2 linked regions of the Amycolatopsis sp. NBC_01480 genome follow. The protein of the gene in region 1 interacts with the protein of each later gene in a pairwise test. Links are inferred from orthologs where the notes say so. Each region holds a gene or a part of one and is shown on either strand. Other genes may lie near its edges. The genes, in order: rsfS and OG371_RS43835.

What was found.
Region 2: the proteins of rsfS (region 1) and OG371_RS43835 interact in binary tests that used the Escherichia coli proteins (3 or more experiments, as listed by UniProt). The link is inferred for Amycolatopsis sp. NBC_01480 from one-to-one orthologs.

Annotation. Positions count from the first base shown.
Region 1 is NZ_CP109442.1:334,463-341,073, reverse strand. Bases 2,005-4,858 are described here. They hold rsfS (ribosome silencing factor), read left to right. Parts: upstream 2,005-3,153; coding sequence 3,154-3,564; downstream 3,565-4,858. Other genes in these bases: octT (diglucosylglycerate octanoyltransferase), read left to right, coding at 4,179-4,858; OG371_RS01675 (histidine phosphatase family protein), read left to right, coding at 3,561-4,175; nadD (nicotinate-nucleotide adenylyltransferase), read left to right, coding at 2,500-3,099; OG371_RS01690 (RecQ family ATP-dependent DNA helicase), read right to left, coding at 2,005-2,177. In the rest of the region: more of OG371_RS01690, read right to left, coding at 69-2,004; more of octT, read left to right, coding at 4,859-4,901; OG371_RS01665 (DegV family protein), read left to right, coding at 4,906-5,754; OG371_RS01660 (nuclear transport factor 2 family protein), read right to left, coding at 5,846-6,235. UniProt on the Escherichia coli protein: Functions as a ribosomal silencing factor. Interacts with ribosomal protein uL14 (rplN), blocking formation of intersubunit bridge B8.
Region 2 is NZ_CP109442.1:9,408,902-9,415,658, reverse strand. The notes cover bases 2,405-5,404. They hold OG371_RS43835 (ATP-binding protein), read right to left. Parts: upstream 4,448-5,404; coding sequence 3,362-4,447; downstream 2,405-3,361. Other genes in these bases: OG371_RS43830 (DUF5691 domain-containing protein), read right to left, coding at 4,444-5,404; OG371_RS43840 (DUF5682 family protein), read right to left, coding at 2,405-3,365. Outside these bases: OG371_RS43845 (VWA domain-containing protein), read right to left, coding at 1-1,059; more of OG371_RS43840, read right to left, coding at 1,185-2,404; more of OG371_RS43830, read right to left, coding at 5,405-5,886; OG371_RS43825 (SWIM zinc finger family protein), read right to left, coding at 6,163-6,757.

The sequences.
Region 1 (6,611 bases):
CGGTTGCCGAAAGATCCGGACGAAACATTCCGGTAAAGATTCCCCGGGCCGGGCCGCCGGTCCCCGGCTCAGGCCGTGCTGGCCAACGCGAACGGCAGCACCGCCTTCGCCCCGGACCGCCGCAGCAGCCGGGTGGCCAGGGTCATCGTCCAGCCGGTGTCGATGACATCGTCGACCAGCAGGATCGGCCCGGTGGTCGCGGCGACGCGGGCGGCGACGTCCTCGGGCAGGCTGAGCCGGCGCCACAGGTCCGCGAGCCGCTGGGCGCTGTTCGCCTGCCGGGGCGGCGGGCCGGCCGATTCCAGCGCGCCCAGGAACTCCAGCCGCCCGATCTCCGACAGCTTCGCGGCCAGGCTGTGCGTCAGCCGCGGGCGCGTCACCGACGGCACCTCGACGACCGCCACCGGGCGCTCCGCCCACTGCCACCCCGCGAGCACCTTCACGCAGGCCTGGAACACGTTCTCGGGCACCTCGACGTCCGCCGCGCCCGGGCCCAGCAGCTCACGCAGCCGCGAGCCCCAGCCGACGTCGGTCAGCCGGCCCAGCACCTGGCCCGGCTCGGCCAGATCGCCCGCCGCGATGCGGCCCGACAGCGGGACGTCGAGGCCGCTCATCCCGCTCGGCCACTGCTTGCGCGGGGCGACCGCGACGCCCGGCCGGTCCAGCCGTTCCCGCGTCGCGCCCGCGACCTCCTCCGAAACCGAGGTGTCCCAGTGTTGTCCCGTGCAGTTGTCGCATCGGCCGCAGGGCGCGGCGTCGGGGTCGTCGAGCTGGTGGCGCAGGTACTCCATCCGGCAGCCGGTGGTCGCGATGTAGCCGAGCATCGCGTCCTGCTCGGCGGTGCGCGCGGAACTCACCCGCGCGTACCGCTCCCGGTCGTATTCCCATGGCTGCCCGGTGCTTTCCCAGCCGCCGCGCACCCGCCGCACGGCGCCGTCGACGTCCAGCACCTTCAGCACCATTTCCAGCCGGGAGCGGGAAAGCTCGACGGTCGGCTCCAGCGCGGCTGTCGAAAGTGGACGGCCGGCGTACGCCAGCGACTCCAGCACCTGCGAGACGCGCAGCTCGTCCGGGAACGCGAGCGAGCCGAAGTACGCCCAGATCGCCCGGTCCTCGCGCCCGGGCAGCAGCACCACCTCCGCCCGCTCGACCCCGCGCCCGGCGCGCCCGACCTGCTGGTAGTACGCGATCGGCGACGAAGGCGCGCCCAGGTGCACCACGAAACCCAGGTCCGGCTTGTCGAACCCCATGCCCAGCGCCGAAGTCGCAACGAGCGCCTTCACCCGGTTGCCCAGCAGGTCGTCCTCCGCGGCCTGCCGGTCGGCCGGGTCGGTCTTGCCGGTGTACGCCGCGACCGGGTAGCCGCGCTCGCCCAGCAGCGCCGCCACGTCGTGGGCCGCCGCGACGGTGAGCGTGTAGATGATCCCGGACCCGGGCAGCTCCGCCAAGTGCTCGGCGAGCCAGGCCAGCCGGGCCTGGTCGGTGGGCAGCTCCGCCACCGCCAGCCGCAGGCTCTCGCGGTCGAGCGGGCCGCGCAGCACCAGCGTGTCGCCGCCGTTGCCGATGCCCAGCTGGTCGGCGACGTCCGTGGCGACCCGGTCGTTGGCCGTCGCGGTGGTGGCCAGCACCGGCACGCCGTCGGGCAGGTCGCCCAGCAGCGTGCGCAGCCGCCGGTAGTCCGGCCGGAAGTCGTGGCCCCAGTCGGAGATGCAGTGCGCCTCGTCGACCACCAGCAGGCCGGCGCTGGCGGTGAGCTTGGGCAGCACGGCGTCGCGGAAGTCCGGGTTGTTCAGCCGTTCGGGGCTGACCAGCAGCACGTCGATCTCACCCGCGACGACGGCCGCCTGCACCTGGTCCCACTCCTGCGCGTTCGCGGAGTTGATCGTCGCCGCCTGGATCCCGGCCCGCGCGGCGGCCGAGATCTGGTTGCGCATCAGCGCGAGCAGCGGCGAGACGATCACGGTCGGGCCCGCGCCCTGCTCCCGCAGCAGGGCCGTGGCCAGGAAGTACACGGCCGACTTGCCCCAGCCGGTGCGCTGCACGACGAGCGCGCGCCGATGGTGCGCGACCAGTGCCTCGATCGCCGTCCACTGGTCCTCGCGCAGGGTCGCGTTGTCGCCGGCGAGCGCACGGAGCAGGGTCTCGGCGCGTTCGCGCAGGGCTTCGGTGGTGTCCACGCCCCCGGTCTACCCCATCACCCCGACAGTCCGGGAACCGACGGGGTCGCGAACGGTCCGCTCACAACCGGAAACCCACCGTGTTGTGACCTCAATCACCATCGAGACCCGCGTAAGGACGGCCCGGCTCGCGACTCTCCCGGGCGACCGGTCCCTCTCGGGGGAGGCGACGGGTTGCCCGGCGATGGACCCCCTTGACCGCCGGGTGCGGTGCGCGGCCGGCTTCCCCCGGGGAGCGGGGAGGCCGGGCCGTGCACCGCGTCACCCACATCGCAGCCGAGCGGCAGGCCTTCGCGCGCCCGCGCGTATAGGCTCACGCGTTATGTCACCACGCCGCATCGGGGTCATGGGCGGCACGTTCGACCCTGTGCACCACGGCCACCTCGTCGCGGCCAGTGAGGTCCAGTCGCGGTTCGCGCTGGACGAGGTCATCTTCGTGCCGACGGGACAGCCCTGGCAGAAGACCGCGCGCCGGATCACCCGCGCCGAGGACCGGTACCTGATGACGGTGATCGCCACCGCGTCCAACCCGGTGTTCTCGGTCAGCCGCGTCGACATCGACCGCAGCGGCCGGACCTACACCGTGGACACGCTCCGGGACCTGCACGAGGAGTACCCGCAGGACCAGCTGTTCTTCATCACCGGCGCCGACGCGCTGGAGCAGATCCTGACCTGGCACAAGGCCGACGAGCTGTTCGACTTCGCCCATTTCATCGGCGTCACGCGGCCCGGTTACCGGCTCAATTCCCGCCATCTGCCCAGCGGGAAGGTCAGCCTCGTCGAGGTGACGGCCATGGCGATCTCGTCCACCGCGTGCCGCGAGCGGGTGGAGAGCGGTGAGCCCGTCTGGTACCTCGTGCCCGACGGCGTGGTGCGCTACATCGCCAAGAAGGACCTCTACCGCAAGGACCAGGGTGAGTGACTCCGGGGGCACGGGTACCCTCGTCGGGCATACCCCGAACCCTGAAGGAGCACCGTGGCAGCGACGTCCCAGGCACGAGAGCTGGCCGTGGCGGCCGCACACGCGGCCGCCGACAAGAAGGCCAGCGACGTCGTCGTGCTGGACGTGTCCGACCAGCTCGTGATCACCGACGCCTTCGTGATCGCCTCCGCGCCCAACGAGCGCCAGGTCGGCGCGATCGTCGACAACGTCGAGGAGCAGCTGCGGGTCGGCGGGCACAAGCCGGTCCGCCGCGAAGGCGCCCGCGAGGGCCGCTGGGTCCTGCTCGACTACGTCGACGTGGTCGTGCACGTCCAGCACCAGGAGGAGCGCTCGTTCTACGGCCTGGAGCGGCTGTGGAAGGACTGCCCGCGCATCGAGGTCGAGGGCCTCGACCAGCCCCCGGCCGACGAGGCCGACGACGAGGTCGAGGACCTGGACGCGTGAGCCCGCGACGGCTGCTCCTCTGGCGCCACGGCGAGACCGACTACAACGCCGCCGGCCGCATGCAGGGGCACCTGGACTCCGCGCTGACCCCGGTCGGCTGGAACCAGGCGCGGTTCGCCGTCCCCGCGCTCGCGCGGTTCTCCCCGGACCTGGTGATCGCGTCGGACCTGCGCCGCGCCACCGACACCGCCACGGTGCTGACCGAGGCCATCGGCGTCCCGCTGCGCATCGACAAGCGCTTGCGCGAGACGCACCTGGGCGAGTGGCAGGGCATGACCGGCGCCGAGGTCGACGCCGCCTACCCCGGTGAGCGCGACCGATGGCGCACCGACGCGGCCTGGGCGCCGCCCGGCGGGGAGTCGCGAGTGGACGTCGCCGGGCGCGCGGGCGAGGTCGTCAACGACCTGCTGCAGCCCAATTCCGACGTCGGCGACGCGGTGCTGCTCGCCTCGCACGGCGGGCTGATCGTCGCGCTCACGGCGAAGCTGCTGGGCCTGCCGATCGAGATCTGGCCGTCGCTGGGCGGCATCATGAACTGCCACTGGGTGGAGCTCGGCCGCCGCGACGGGAAGTGGCGGCTGCACGCGTACAACGCGGGCATCACCGGCTGATCGATGGCGCCGCACCTGCTGGTCTTCGGCGATTCGCTGAGCTTCCACGGTCCCGAGGGGCCTTGTCCCGCCGACGATTCACGCTTGTGGCCGAACATCGCCGCGGCCGATCTGGGCGGGCACGCGGACCTGGTCGCGGGCATCGGCTGGACCGCCCGGGACGTGTGGTGGTCGCTGACCGGCGACCCGCGCGTCTGGGCCGACCTGCACCACGTCGACGCGATCGTGCTCGCGATCGGCAGCATGGACACCCTGCCGTCGCCGCTGCCGACCTACCTGCGTCAAGGGCTGCGCTACCTGCGGCCCGACGGCGTGCGCCGGGTCGTCCGCGGCGCCTACCTCGCCGCACAGCCGAAGCTTTCCGTCGCGCTGCGGGGCCGTCCGGCGGTCCTGCCTGCGAAGCTGACGGTGCACTATCTCGACCAGTCTGTGGCCGCGTTGCGCGTGCTGCGGCCGGAGCTGCCGATCTTCGGGATGCTGCCGTCAGTGCACCGTGCTGACGCGTACGGCGGCGTACACACCGCGCGTCCGGGCGCGGCCGCGGCGATGGCTTCGTGGGCCGCGCGCACCGACGTCCCGTTGCTCGATCTCGCCGGTGTCGTCGGCGAGCATGTGCTGAGCGGCGCGGGAAACCCGGACGGAATGCACTGGGGCTGGGCCGGTCACGCGGCGGTCGGCGCGGCGATGGCGAAGCTGATGGCCCCGGCGCTGAGCGACGTAGGCTGACGGCGTGTCGGTCGCCGTGGTCACGGACTCCACCGCCCACCTGCCCGAGGGCTTCGCCGAGCGGCATGCGGTACGGGTGGTGCCCCTGCACGTCCTCGTCGACGGCGTGGTTTCCCTCGATGGCAAGGAAATGGGCCCCGCGGCGCTCGCGGAGGCGCTGGGGGAGCGCAAGATCGTCACCACGTCGAGACCGACGCCCGCCGAGTTCGTCACCGAGTTCCGGGCGGCGCTGGCCGACGGCGCCGATTCGGTGGTGTCCGTGCACCTCTCGAGCGAGCTTTCGGGCACGTGGGAGGCCGCGGTGCTGGCGGCGCAGGAGGTCGGCCCGGACCGCGTGCGCGTAGTCGATTCGCGGACCACGGCGATGGGCCTGGGCTTCGCCGCCCTGCACGCCGCGATCGTGGCCGCCGGCGGTGGCTCCCCGGCCGAAGTCGAGGCGGCCGCGGCCGAGGCGGCCCGGCACTCGTCGACGCTGTTCGTCGTCGAAACCCTCGAGCACCTGCGCCGCGGCGGCCGGATCGGGCCCGCGGCGGCGCTGCTGGGCACCGCGCTGGCGATGAAACCGGTGCTGCACATGGCCGAAGGCCGCATCCTGCCGCTGGAGAAGGTGCGCACGATGAACCGGGCGATGGCGCGGCTGGTGGAGCTGGCCGTGCAGGCCGCGGGCGACGGGCCGGTCGAGCTGGCCGTGCACCACCTCGCTTCGCCGGAGCGCGCCGTCGACCTGGCGAACCGCCTGGAGGAGAAGATTCCGGGCTGCTCGGGCGGTTGCGTCGTCTCGGAGATCGGCGCGGTGATCGGCGCGCACACCGGGCCGGGAGTGCTCGGGGTGGTCGTGCAGCGCGCGTCGTAGCGCGTGTCTGAGAAAGCCGGTCTCGCGGCCGCCGCCAGCCCGCACAGCGACCCACAACCGTTGCCAGACACGCGCTAGGACGCGCGAGCGCTCAGTCGGTGTGCGGGAACGAGTGGTGCTCGTGCGTCACCAGCCAGCGGTCGTCTTCCTTGCGCAGCCCGATCGTCAGCCGCAGCCGGTTGTCCGGTGGGTCTTGCGGGGTGCCGCAGCGCAGGAGCGCCCAGGCGAACGCGACGTCGCGGCCCGCGGTGACCTCCAGCTCCAGGATTTCGAACGACGCTCCCCGCGCCTGCCACTCGAAGAACGGCGGCCAGGTGGCGGAGTAGTCGTCGATCCCGCGAATCCCCTCCTGGGGCGGCGGAACGTCGAACATGACCAGGCCGTCGGCGTGGTCCCGGAGGACTCCGGGGAGGTCGCCGGTGTGGACGGCCTCGGCCCAGCTCTCGATGAGCGTGCGGATTCGCTGTTCGTCGGTGGCCATGGGGTGTCCCTTCCTCCGGTGCGGCACCGCCGGGGGAGCCCGGGCCGGCGTGGAAAGCTCCTCGCAGGTGACGGGTCAGTCTCCCACTCCACACCGACGAAAACACCGCTCGCGGGCCCGCTTCGGAGCGGGTTGTCCCCGACCGGCCGGTTGCTGGCGTGGGAACTCCTCGCAGGTGACGGGCCAGTCTCCCATCCCAACCCGACGAAAACGCCATCTGTAGGCCCGCCTCGGGGCGGGTTGTCCGCAACCGGCTGGTTGCTGGCGTGGGAACTCCTTGCGGGTGACCGTCCAGTCTCTCACCCTGCACCGACGAAAACACCGTCCGCGCGCCTGCTCCGGGGCGAGTTGTCCCCAACCGGCCGGTTGTCCACAG
Region 2 (6,757 bases), 9.1 Mb from region 1 along the record:
GCCCAGCTCGGCCAGGGCGGCGGCGTTCTCGTGGTCGTAGAACGGCGCGCCGGAGTCGGAGAGGGCCAGCAGGGTCACCACCTGGACCCCCGAGCCGACCAGCTCGCCGACGCGGCGGAGCAGGTCTTCGCGCACCCCGCCCTCGTACAGGTCGCTGATCAGGACCAGCAGGGTCTGCTCGGGGCGTTCGATCAGGCCCTGGCAGTAGGTCAGCGCGCGGTTGATGTCCGTGCCGCCGCCCAGCTGGGTGCCGAAGAGCAGGTCGACCGGGTCGGCGAGGTACTCGGTCAGATCGGCCACCGCGGTGTCGAACGCGACGAACTTCGTGCTCAACGCCCGCATCGACGCGAGCACCGCGCCGAACAAACCCGAGTACACCACCGATTCCGCCATCGAGCCGGACTGGTCGACGGCCAGGATCACCTCGCGCTGCACACTGTGCTGCCGCCGGCCGAAGCCGACCAGCCGCTCGGGCACGATGGTCTTCAGCTGGGGGGAGTAGTGCTTCAGGTTTTTGTGCACGGTGCGCGCCCAGTCGATGTCGGCCGCGCGTGGGCGCTGGGTGCGGGCCGCCCGGTCGAGCGCGCCGCGCACGGCCGCACGGGTCCGTTCGGCGAGCCGCTCCTCCAGCTGCGTGACCACGGTCCGCACCACGGTGCGCGCGGTCTCTTTCGTCTCCTCGGGCAGCACGCCGTTCAGTGAGAGCAAGGTGCCGACCAGATGCACGTCCGGCTCGACGGCAGCCAGCAGCTCCGGCTCCAGCAACATCCGCGTGAGCCCCAGCCGATCGACGGCGTCACGCTGCATCACCTGGACCACCGAACCGGGAAAATACCGCCGGATATCGCCCAGCCACCGCGCCACCCGCGGCGCCGACGCGGCCAGATTCGCCCCCCGCCGATCGCCGCCGCGGGTGTTTTCCTCCCGCTCGTCGTAGAGGGCCGCCAGCACCGCGTCGAGCCCTCTGTCCTCTTCGGACAGTGCCCGGCCGGTGCCGTCGTCGCCCCCGCCCAGCACCAGCCGCCAACGGCGCAACCGATCGGGCGCGACCGGCGCGATGGGACCGGTGGGCCCGGCCGCTCCGCTCGGTTCAGCCGGTTCGGCTCGTCCGGTGGATGGGCTCGGCGTGGCGGGTCCGGCTGGGCTGGTCGGCGGGGCAGGCGCGGTGGGTTCGATCGGTTCGGTCACAGCGTCGCTCCCAGGAGGGTGGCCAGCACGGGCAGGGCGCTTTCGGCGCGGGGCTCGTCCAGTTCGTCGGTGGGGGCTGCCGCCTGGGGGGCGCCGCCGGAGAGGGTGGCGGCGCGTTCGCCGATGGCTCGTTTTTCGGGGCCCGCGAAGGCACCGAAAGTGCGGCGCAGCAAGGGAAGCACCTCGGTGAACACGTCCGGCGGAATGCCGCCCAGCCAGGCGTCGATCACCCGCAGCATGCGCTCGTCGTGGACCAGCAGCAGGGCGCCGCCCGCGAAGAAGCCCTCGACGTACGCCGCGCCCGCCGTCGGCTCGATGCCCGGTGTGAGCGCGCGGCCCAGTCGCAGCTCGACCTCCGCGCCGTCCAGGAGGTCGGCGTCGTGCAGGAGACGGACGACCCGCCCGGCCAGCAGCGGCGGCAGCGTGTCGCGCCCGGCGAGGCCGGCCAGCGCGGAGAGCCAACGTTCGCGCGCTGCTTCGCCCAGCAGGGTGGTCGCCTCGTGGACGTCGTCGACCAGGCGGCAGAAGCGTTCGGACGCTTCCTCGTCGATGCCGTGGGTCGCGGGCGGCAGGCCGGCGCAGACGCGGGTGAGCATCCGGTCCGCGACCTCGCGCAGCCGCGCCGTGTCGGTGCCGCGGACGTCGCCGTACCGCGTCGCTCGCGCCAGCGCGGGCAGGGCCGCCATCAGCCGGGCGACGTCCGCGTCGGCCGCCGCCCGGGTGTCGAGCGCGGTGAGCACCTCGGGCAGCGCTTCGCCCAGGTCCGCGAGCAGGCAGTCCTCGACCGCCGTGGTGATGTCGGCCAGCGGCGGCTTCCCGGCGACGACCTCGTGGACCACCGTGGCCGCGGCCGACGGAACCGTGGTCCCGTGCACCGCCGCCGCGACCAGGTCCACCTCGTAGCCGGGCTCCCAGCAGAGCGTCCAGGTCTCGCGGAACGTGCCCTTGCTGCGCGTCGCCGAGATTTCCGGTGTGCCCCAAGGGATGCCGAGCACCCGCAACCGGTGCAGCAGCCGCGACCGGTCGACGCCGGCGGGCGTGCGCAGGTCGAGGTCCAGCTCCCGCGGCTCCGGCTCGCGTTTGAGCCGCAGCCGTCGCGCGGTGGCGATCAGGTCCGCCGCGAGCGGGGCCTGCGGGACGGTCTCGGGTACCTCTCCGAGCAGCTCGCCCACCACGAGCCGCCGAGTGACCAGGTCGGCCTGCACGTCGTCGCCCCCGCACAGCACCGCGCGGGTGGCGGCGTCGACCTCCGCGAGCCCGGCCGAGGACCGTCCCCTCAACGTCGCCAGGGTGTCGGCCAGCCGCACGGCCTCGATCACGTGCGCGGTGGAGACCGGCAGATCCTCCTCGCGCAGCACGCCCGCCACGCGGGTGAGCCAGCGGGCGGTGACGTCCTCGGCCGTGGTGAACAGGTGGTGGTACCAGCCGGGCGAGCGCACCCCGGCGCCGTAACCGCTGCCGGTCGCGAGGCGGCCGTGCGTCCACGGCACCCAGGTGCACACCACCTTCCGCTTCGGGAGTCCTTTGAGGACGGACTGGTCCGAGGCCGCGGTGGGCAATGGATCGGCCAGCGCCGGGACGTGCCAAGCACCGCAGATCACGGCGATCCGCTCGAAGCCTTCTTTGCGCGTCTTGCGAAGCACCGTGCGCATGTACGCCTCGCGCCGCCGCTCGTGGAGGTCTTCCGGCCGCTTGTCCTCTCGCAGCGCGGTCATCGCCTCGGCGATCACTTCGAACGGTGGCTCGGTGTCGCGCCGCGACTCGACGACGTCGTCCCACCAGCGCTCGGGATCGTCGTACCCGCCCGCCGCGGCCAGCTCGGCGAGCGGGTCGCCGGAGCGGGCGCTGCCTTCGTCGCCGAGCGCGAACTGGTGCGCCGCAGGAAGATCGCAGAACCGCACCGGAACTCCCGCGGCGGTGGCGTACCGGAGGGCTTGCCACTCCGGGCTGAAAACCGCGAACGGCCAGAACGCGGCGCTCGAGACGTCGTCCGCCGCGTACGCCAGCAGCGCCACCGGCGGGCGCATGTCCTCGTCGGCGGTCAGCCCGGCCAGCGCGTCGGCCTCGGGCGGGCCTTCGATGAGCACCACGTCCGGCTCCAGCTCGGCCAGCCGCGCGGCCACCGCCCGCGCCGAGCCCGGCCCGTGGTGCCGGATCCCGAGCAGGTGCGTGGTCATCCGCTGATCTCCTGGCCCGCCCGGTAGAAGTCGGCCCAGCCTTCGCGCTCGCGCACCACGGTTTCCAGGTACTCGATCCAGATCGCGCGGTCGGCGACCGGGTCTTTGACCACCGCGCCGTGGATGCCGGCGGCCACGTCCTGCGCCCGCAGCACGCCGTCGCCGAAGTGGGTCGCCAGCGCGAGACCGCCGGTGAGCACACTGATCGCCTCGGCGGTGGAGAGTGTGCCGGACGGTGTTTTCACCGCCGTGCGCCCGTCTTCGGTCCGGCCCGCGCGCAGCTCGCGGAACACCGTGACCACGCGGCGGATCTCCGACAGCTCCGCGGCTTCGGCGGGCAGCGACAGCGCGGTGCCGAGCTGGGCGACGCGGCGGCTGACGATCTCCACCTCGGCCTCGGCGGTGTCCGGCAGCGGCAGCACCACGGTGTTGAACCGGCGGCGCAGGGCGCTGGACAGCTCGTTCACGCCCTTGTCGCGGTTGTTCGCCGTGGCGATGAGCGTGAAACCGGGCCGCGCCTGCACTTCGCTGCCCAGCTCGGGGATCGGCAGCGTTTTCTCCGACAGCACGGTGATCAGCGAGTCCTGGACGTCGGCCGGAATGCGGGTGAGCTCCTCCAGCCGGGCCACCTTGCCGTCGCGCATCGCGCGCAGGATCGGGCTCTCCACCAGTGCCCGCTCGCTCGGGCCTTCGGCGATCAGCCGGGCGTAGTTCCAGCCGTAGCGGATCGACTCCTCGGCCGTGCCCGCCGTGCCCTGCACCAGCAGGGTCGAGTCGCCGCTGATGGCCGCGGCCAGGTGCTCGGACACCCACGTCTTCGCCGTGCCGGGCACCCCGAGCAGCAGCAGCGCCCGGTCGGTGGCCAGCGTCGCGACGGCGACCTCGACCAGCCGCCGCGGGCCGACGTACTTGGGCGTGATCTCGGTGCCGTCGTCGAGCCGGCCGCCGAGCAGGTAGGTGACCACGGCCCACGGCGAGAGCAGCCACGACGGCGGCCTGGTCCGGTCGTCGGCCGCGGCCAGCGCGGCCAGTTCACCGGCGTACTCCTGCTCGGCGTGGGGCCGGAGGACTGCGGACGTCATGAGAGCTCCTCGTGCATTTCGCGGCGGAAGGTAAGGGTTTCGGCGACGGCGCGCCGCCACGGGGCGGCCTCGCCGGGCAGGGGGATCACGGCCAGCCGGTGGGCGAGACAGGCCGGCGGCACCGCCTTGGCGATCAGAGTGGCCGCGTGCGCGACCAGCCGGTGGTCCTGCTGGGCGGCGACCCAGTCGAGCAGCACCCGGCCCAGCTCCTCGGGCCAGGGCTGCGGCAGGTCGAGGATCAGCCGGGTGAGGGCCTCGACTTTGAGGCCCCGCGCGAGTTTCGCGACGGTGGCGGCCTGCCGCTGCGGGGCGAGCACGCCGATCAGCGCGGCCGTGCTGCGCCCGCCCGGCTCGGCCTCGACCAGTGCCTGCGCCCACGCCTCGTCGCCCTGCCGGATCGCCGCCGTGGCCCAGCTGTCGCGCAGCACCGGCAGCGGGCAGCCCTCCACGAGCATGCCGACGAGGTCGGCCGGCGTGCCGAACTTCGCCCAGAAACCCAGTGGGGTGGCGGAAATGATCGCGCGCAGCCGCCCGACGCCCTGGTCCGGCCCGTGCGGCACGCGGACGCCGTCGCGCAGTAGGGTGTCGTCCGCCTCGGGCAGGGCCAGCTGCAGGACGTCGGCCCGCAACTCCCGGCTGCGGACGGTGACGCACTCCTGCAGCCGCGCCGCCATGCGCCGGCCGAGGTCCGCCTCGGGCAGCCGGCCGAGCAGGTGCGTGGCGGTGTCGCGCACTCCCGCCGCCCGCTCGGCGAGCGCGGCGTCGAGGAACGGCTCGTCGTCGTCGGTCAGGTGCTCGCCGAGCAGGCCGAGGAAAACGGCGCGCTGGTCGGCGGGCTCGGTGCGCCAGGTGGCCGCGAGCGCGGTCCGGGCGGCGTCCGGATCCTCGGCGAGGGCCCGTGCGAGCCAGGCCTGCCGGCGCGCGGGGGTGCCGAACTGCCAGGCGTCGTCGTTGTCGTCCGCGACCGTGGCGACCAGGAACGCCCAGTCGGGATTCCGCTCGCCGAGCCAGGTCCCGACGGCCCCGGCGACCGCCGCCAGCGGCCCCCGCAACGGCACCCGCGACCGCGCCCGTTCGGCCAGCTGGGGCACCTGGTCGGGCGGCACCCGGAACCCGGCCGCGGCGACGGCGTTCAGCCATTCTTCCAGCAGCTCGGGCCGGTTCGCGTGGAGCAGCCGGGCCAGCCGCTCGCGCGCCACGGGCGGCACCAGCGGCCGCCCGTCCGGCTCGGCGGGATCCTCGCGCCGCGCCCCCGCCAACGGCAACCGCCCGGCCCGCCGGTAATTGGTGATCAGCGCGGCGGCGGTGAGCACCCCGTCCGCGGCGTCCTGGCTGCCTTCGGTGAGCGCCCGGATGGCGGCGGGCTGCCCGGCGAGGTCGAGCGTCCGGCGGCGGGTGCCGAGCAGGGCGGTGCTGACCAGGTCGTCCCAGGACTTCATCGGAGCACCGCCTGGGTTGGGGGCCGGCGGTGGAGGGGCAGGGGAGAGGTCCCTTCGGGAATGGGGGTGGTTGCTGCGCTGGGAGTGGTGATCTCGGGTGTTGCGGCGGTGGCGCCAGTCGTTGTGGTGGAGGTGGTTGCGTTGGTGGGTGCGGTGGTGATTGTTGTTGTGGCGCAAGAGAATTCGGTAAGTGCGGAGGTCTTCGCCGCGAGCGTGCCAGAGGCGGTGGCACTGGGCATCACGGTGGTGCCGGGCAGTACGGGCGGGCGATGCTGCTCAATCAAGGCGCACCACGCCATCCGGGTGCCAGCAGGTGAGGGGGCGGAGGCCTGCGGGGGTCCATTCGGCGGCGAGGGTTACCGGGTGTTCCGCGGCCAGGGCCAGCAGGCGCCACGGGTCGGTGCCGGGGGTCAGGGGCAGGGCGGCTCCGTCTACATCGGACAGTGCCCAGCCGGTCCGGCCAGTGGGCGGGTGCCTGGGCAGGCCGGTGGTCGGACCAGCTTGGCGGGTGGACGGGCCAGTCGGGCCGGTCGGTGGGCTGGCGGTCGAGCCGGCTGGGCCGGTGGGCTGGCCGGTCGAGCCGGTCGGTGGGGCGCTCGGGTCGGCCGGTGAGCGGGTTGGGCCGGTGGGCGGCCCGGTGAGTGAGCCAGTCAGGCTGGCGGCTGGACCGGTGGCCGAGGCACCGGTCGGGAAGCTGGTCGGGGAGTCAGCCGGGCAGGTGGCTGGGGTGAGGTCGGCCAGGAGCATGGGCCAGCGGTCCAGCCAAGGGTCCGCGGCTAGGGCCTCGGCGTAGGACGCGAGGGCCTCGGTGACGGTGTCGCCGCGGGGGATCGGGGACGTTACCGGCTCGGTGTGGTCGGCGACCAAGGCG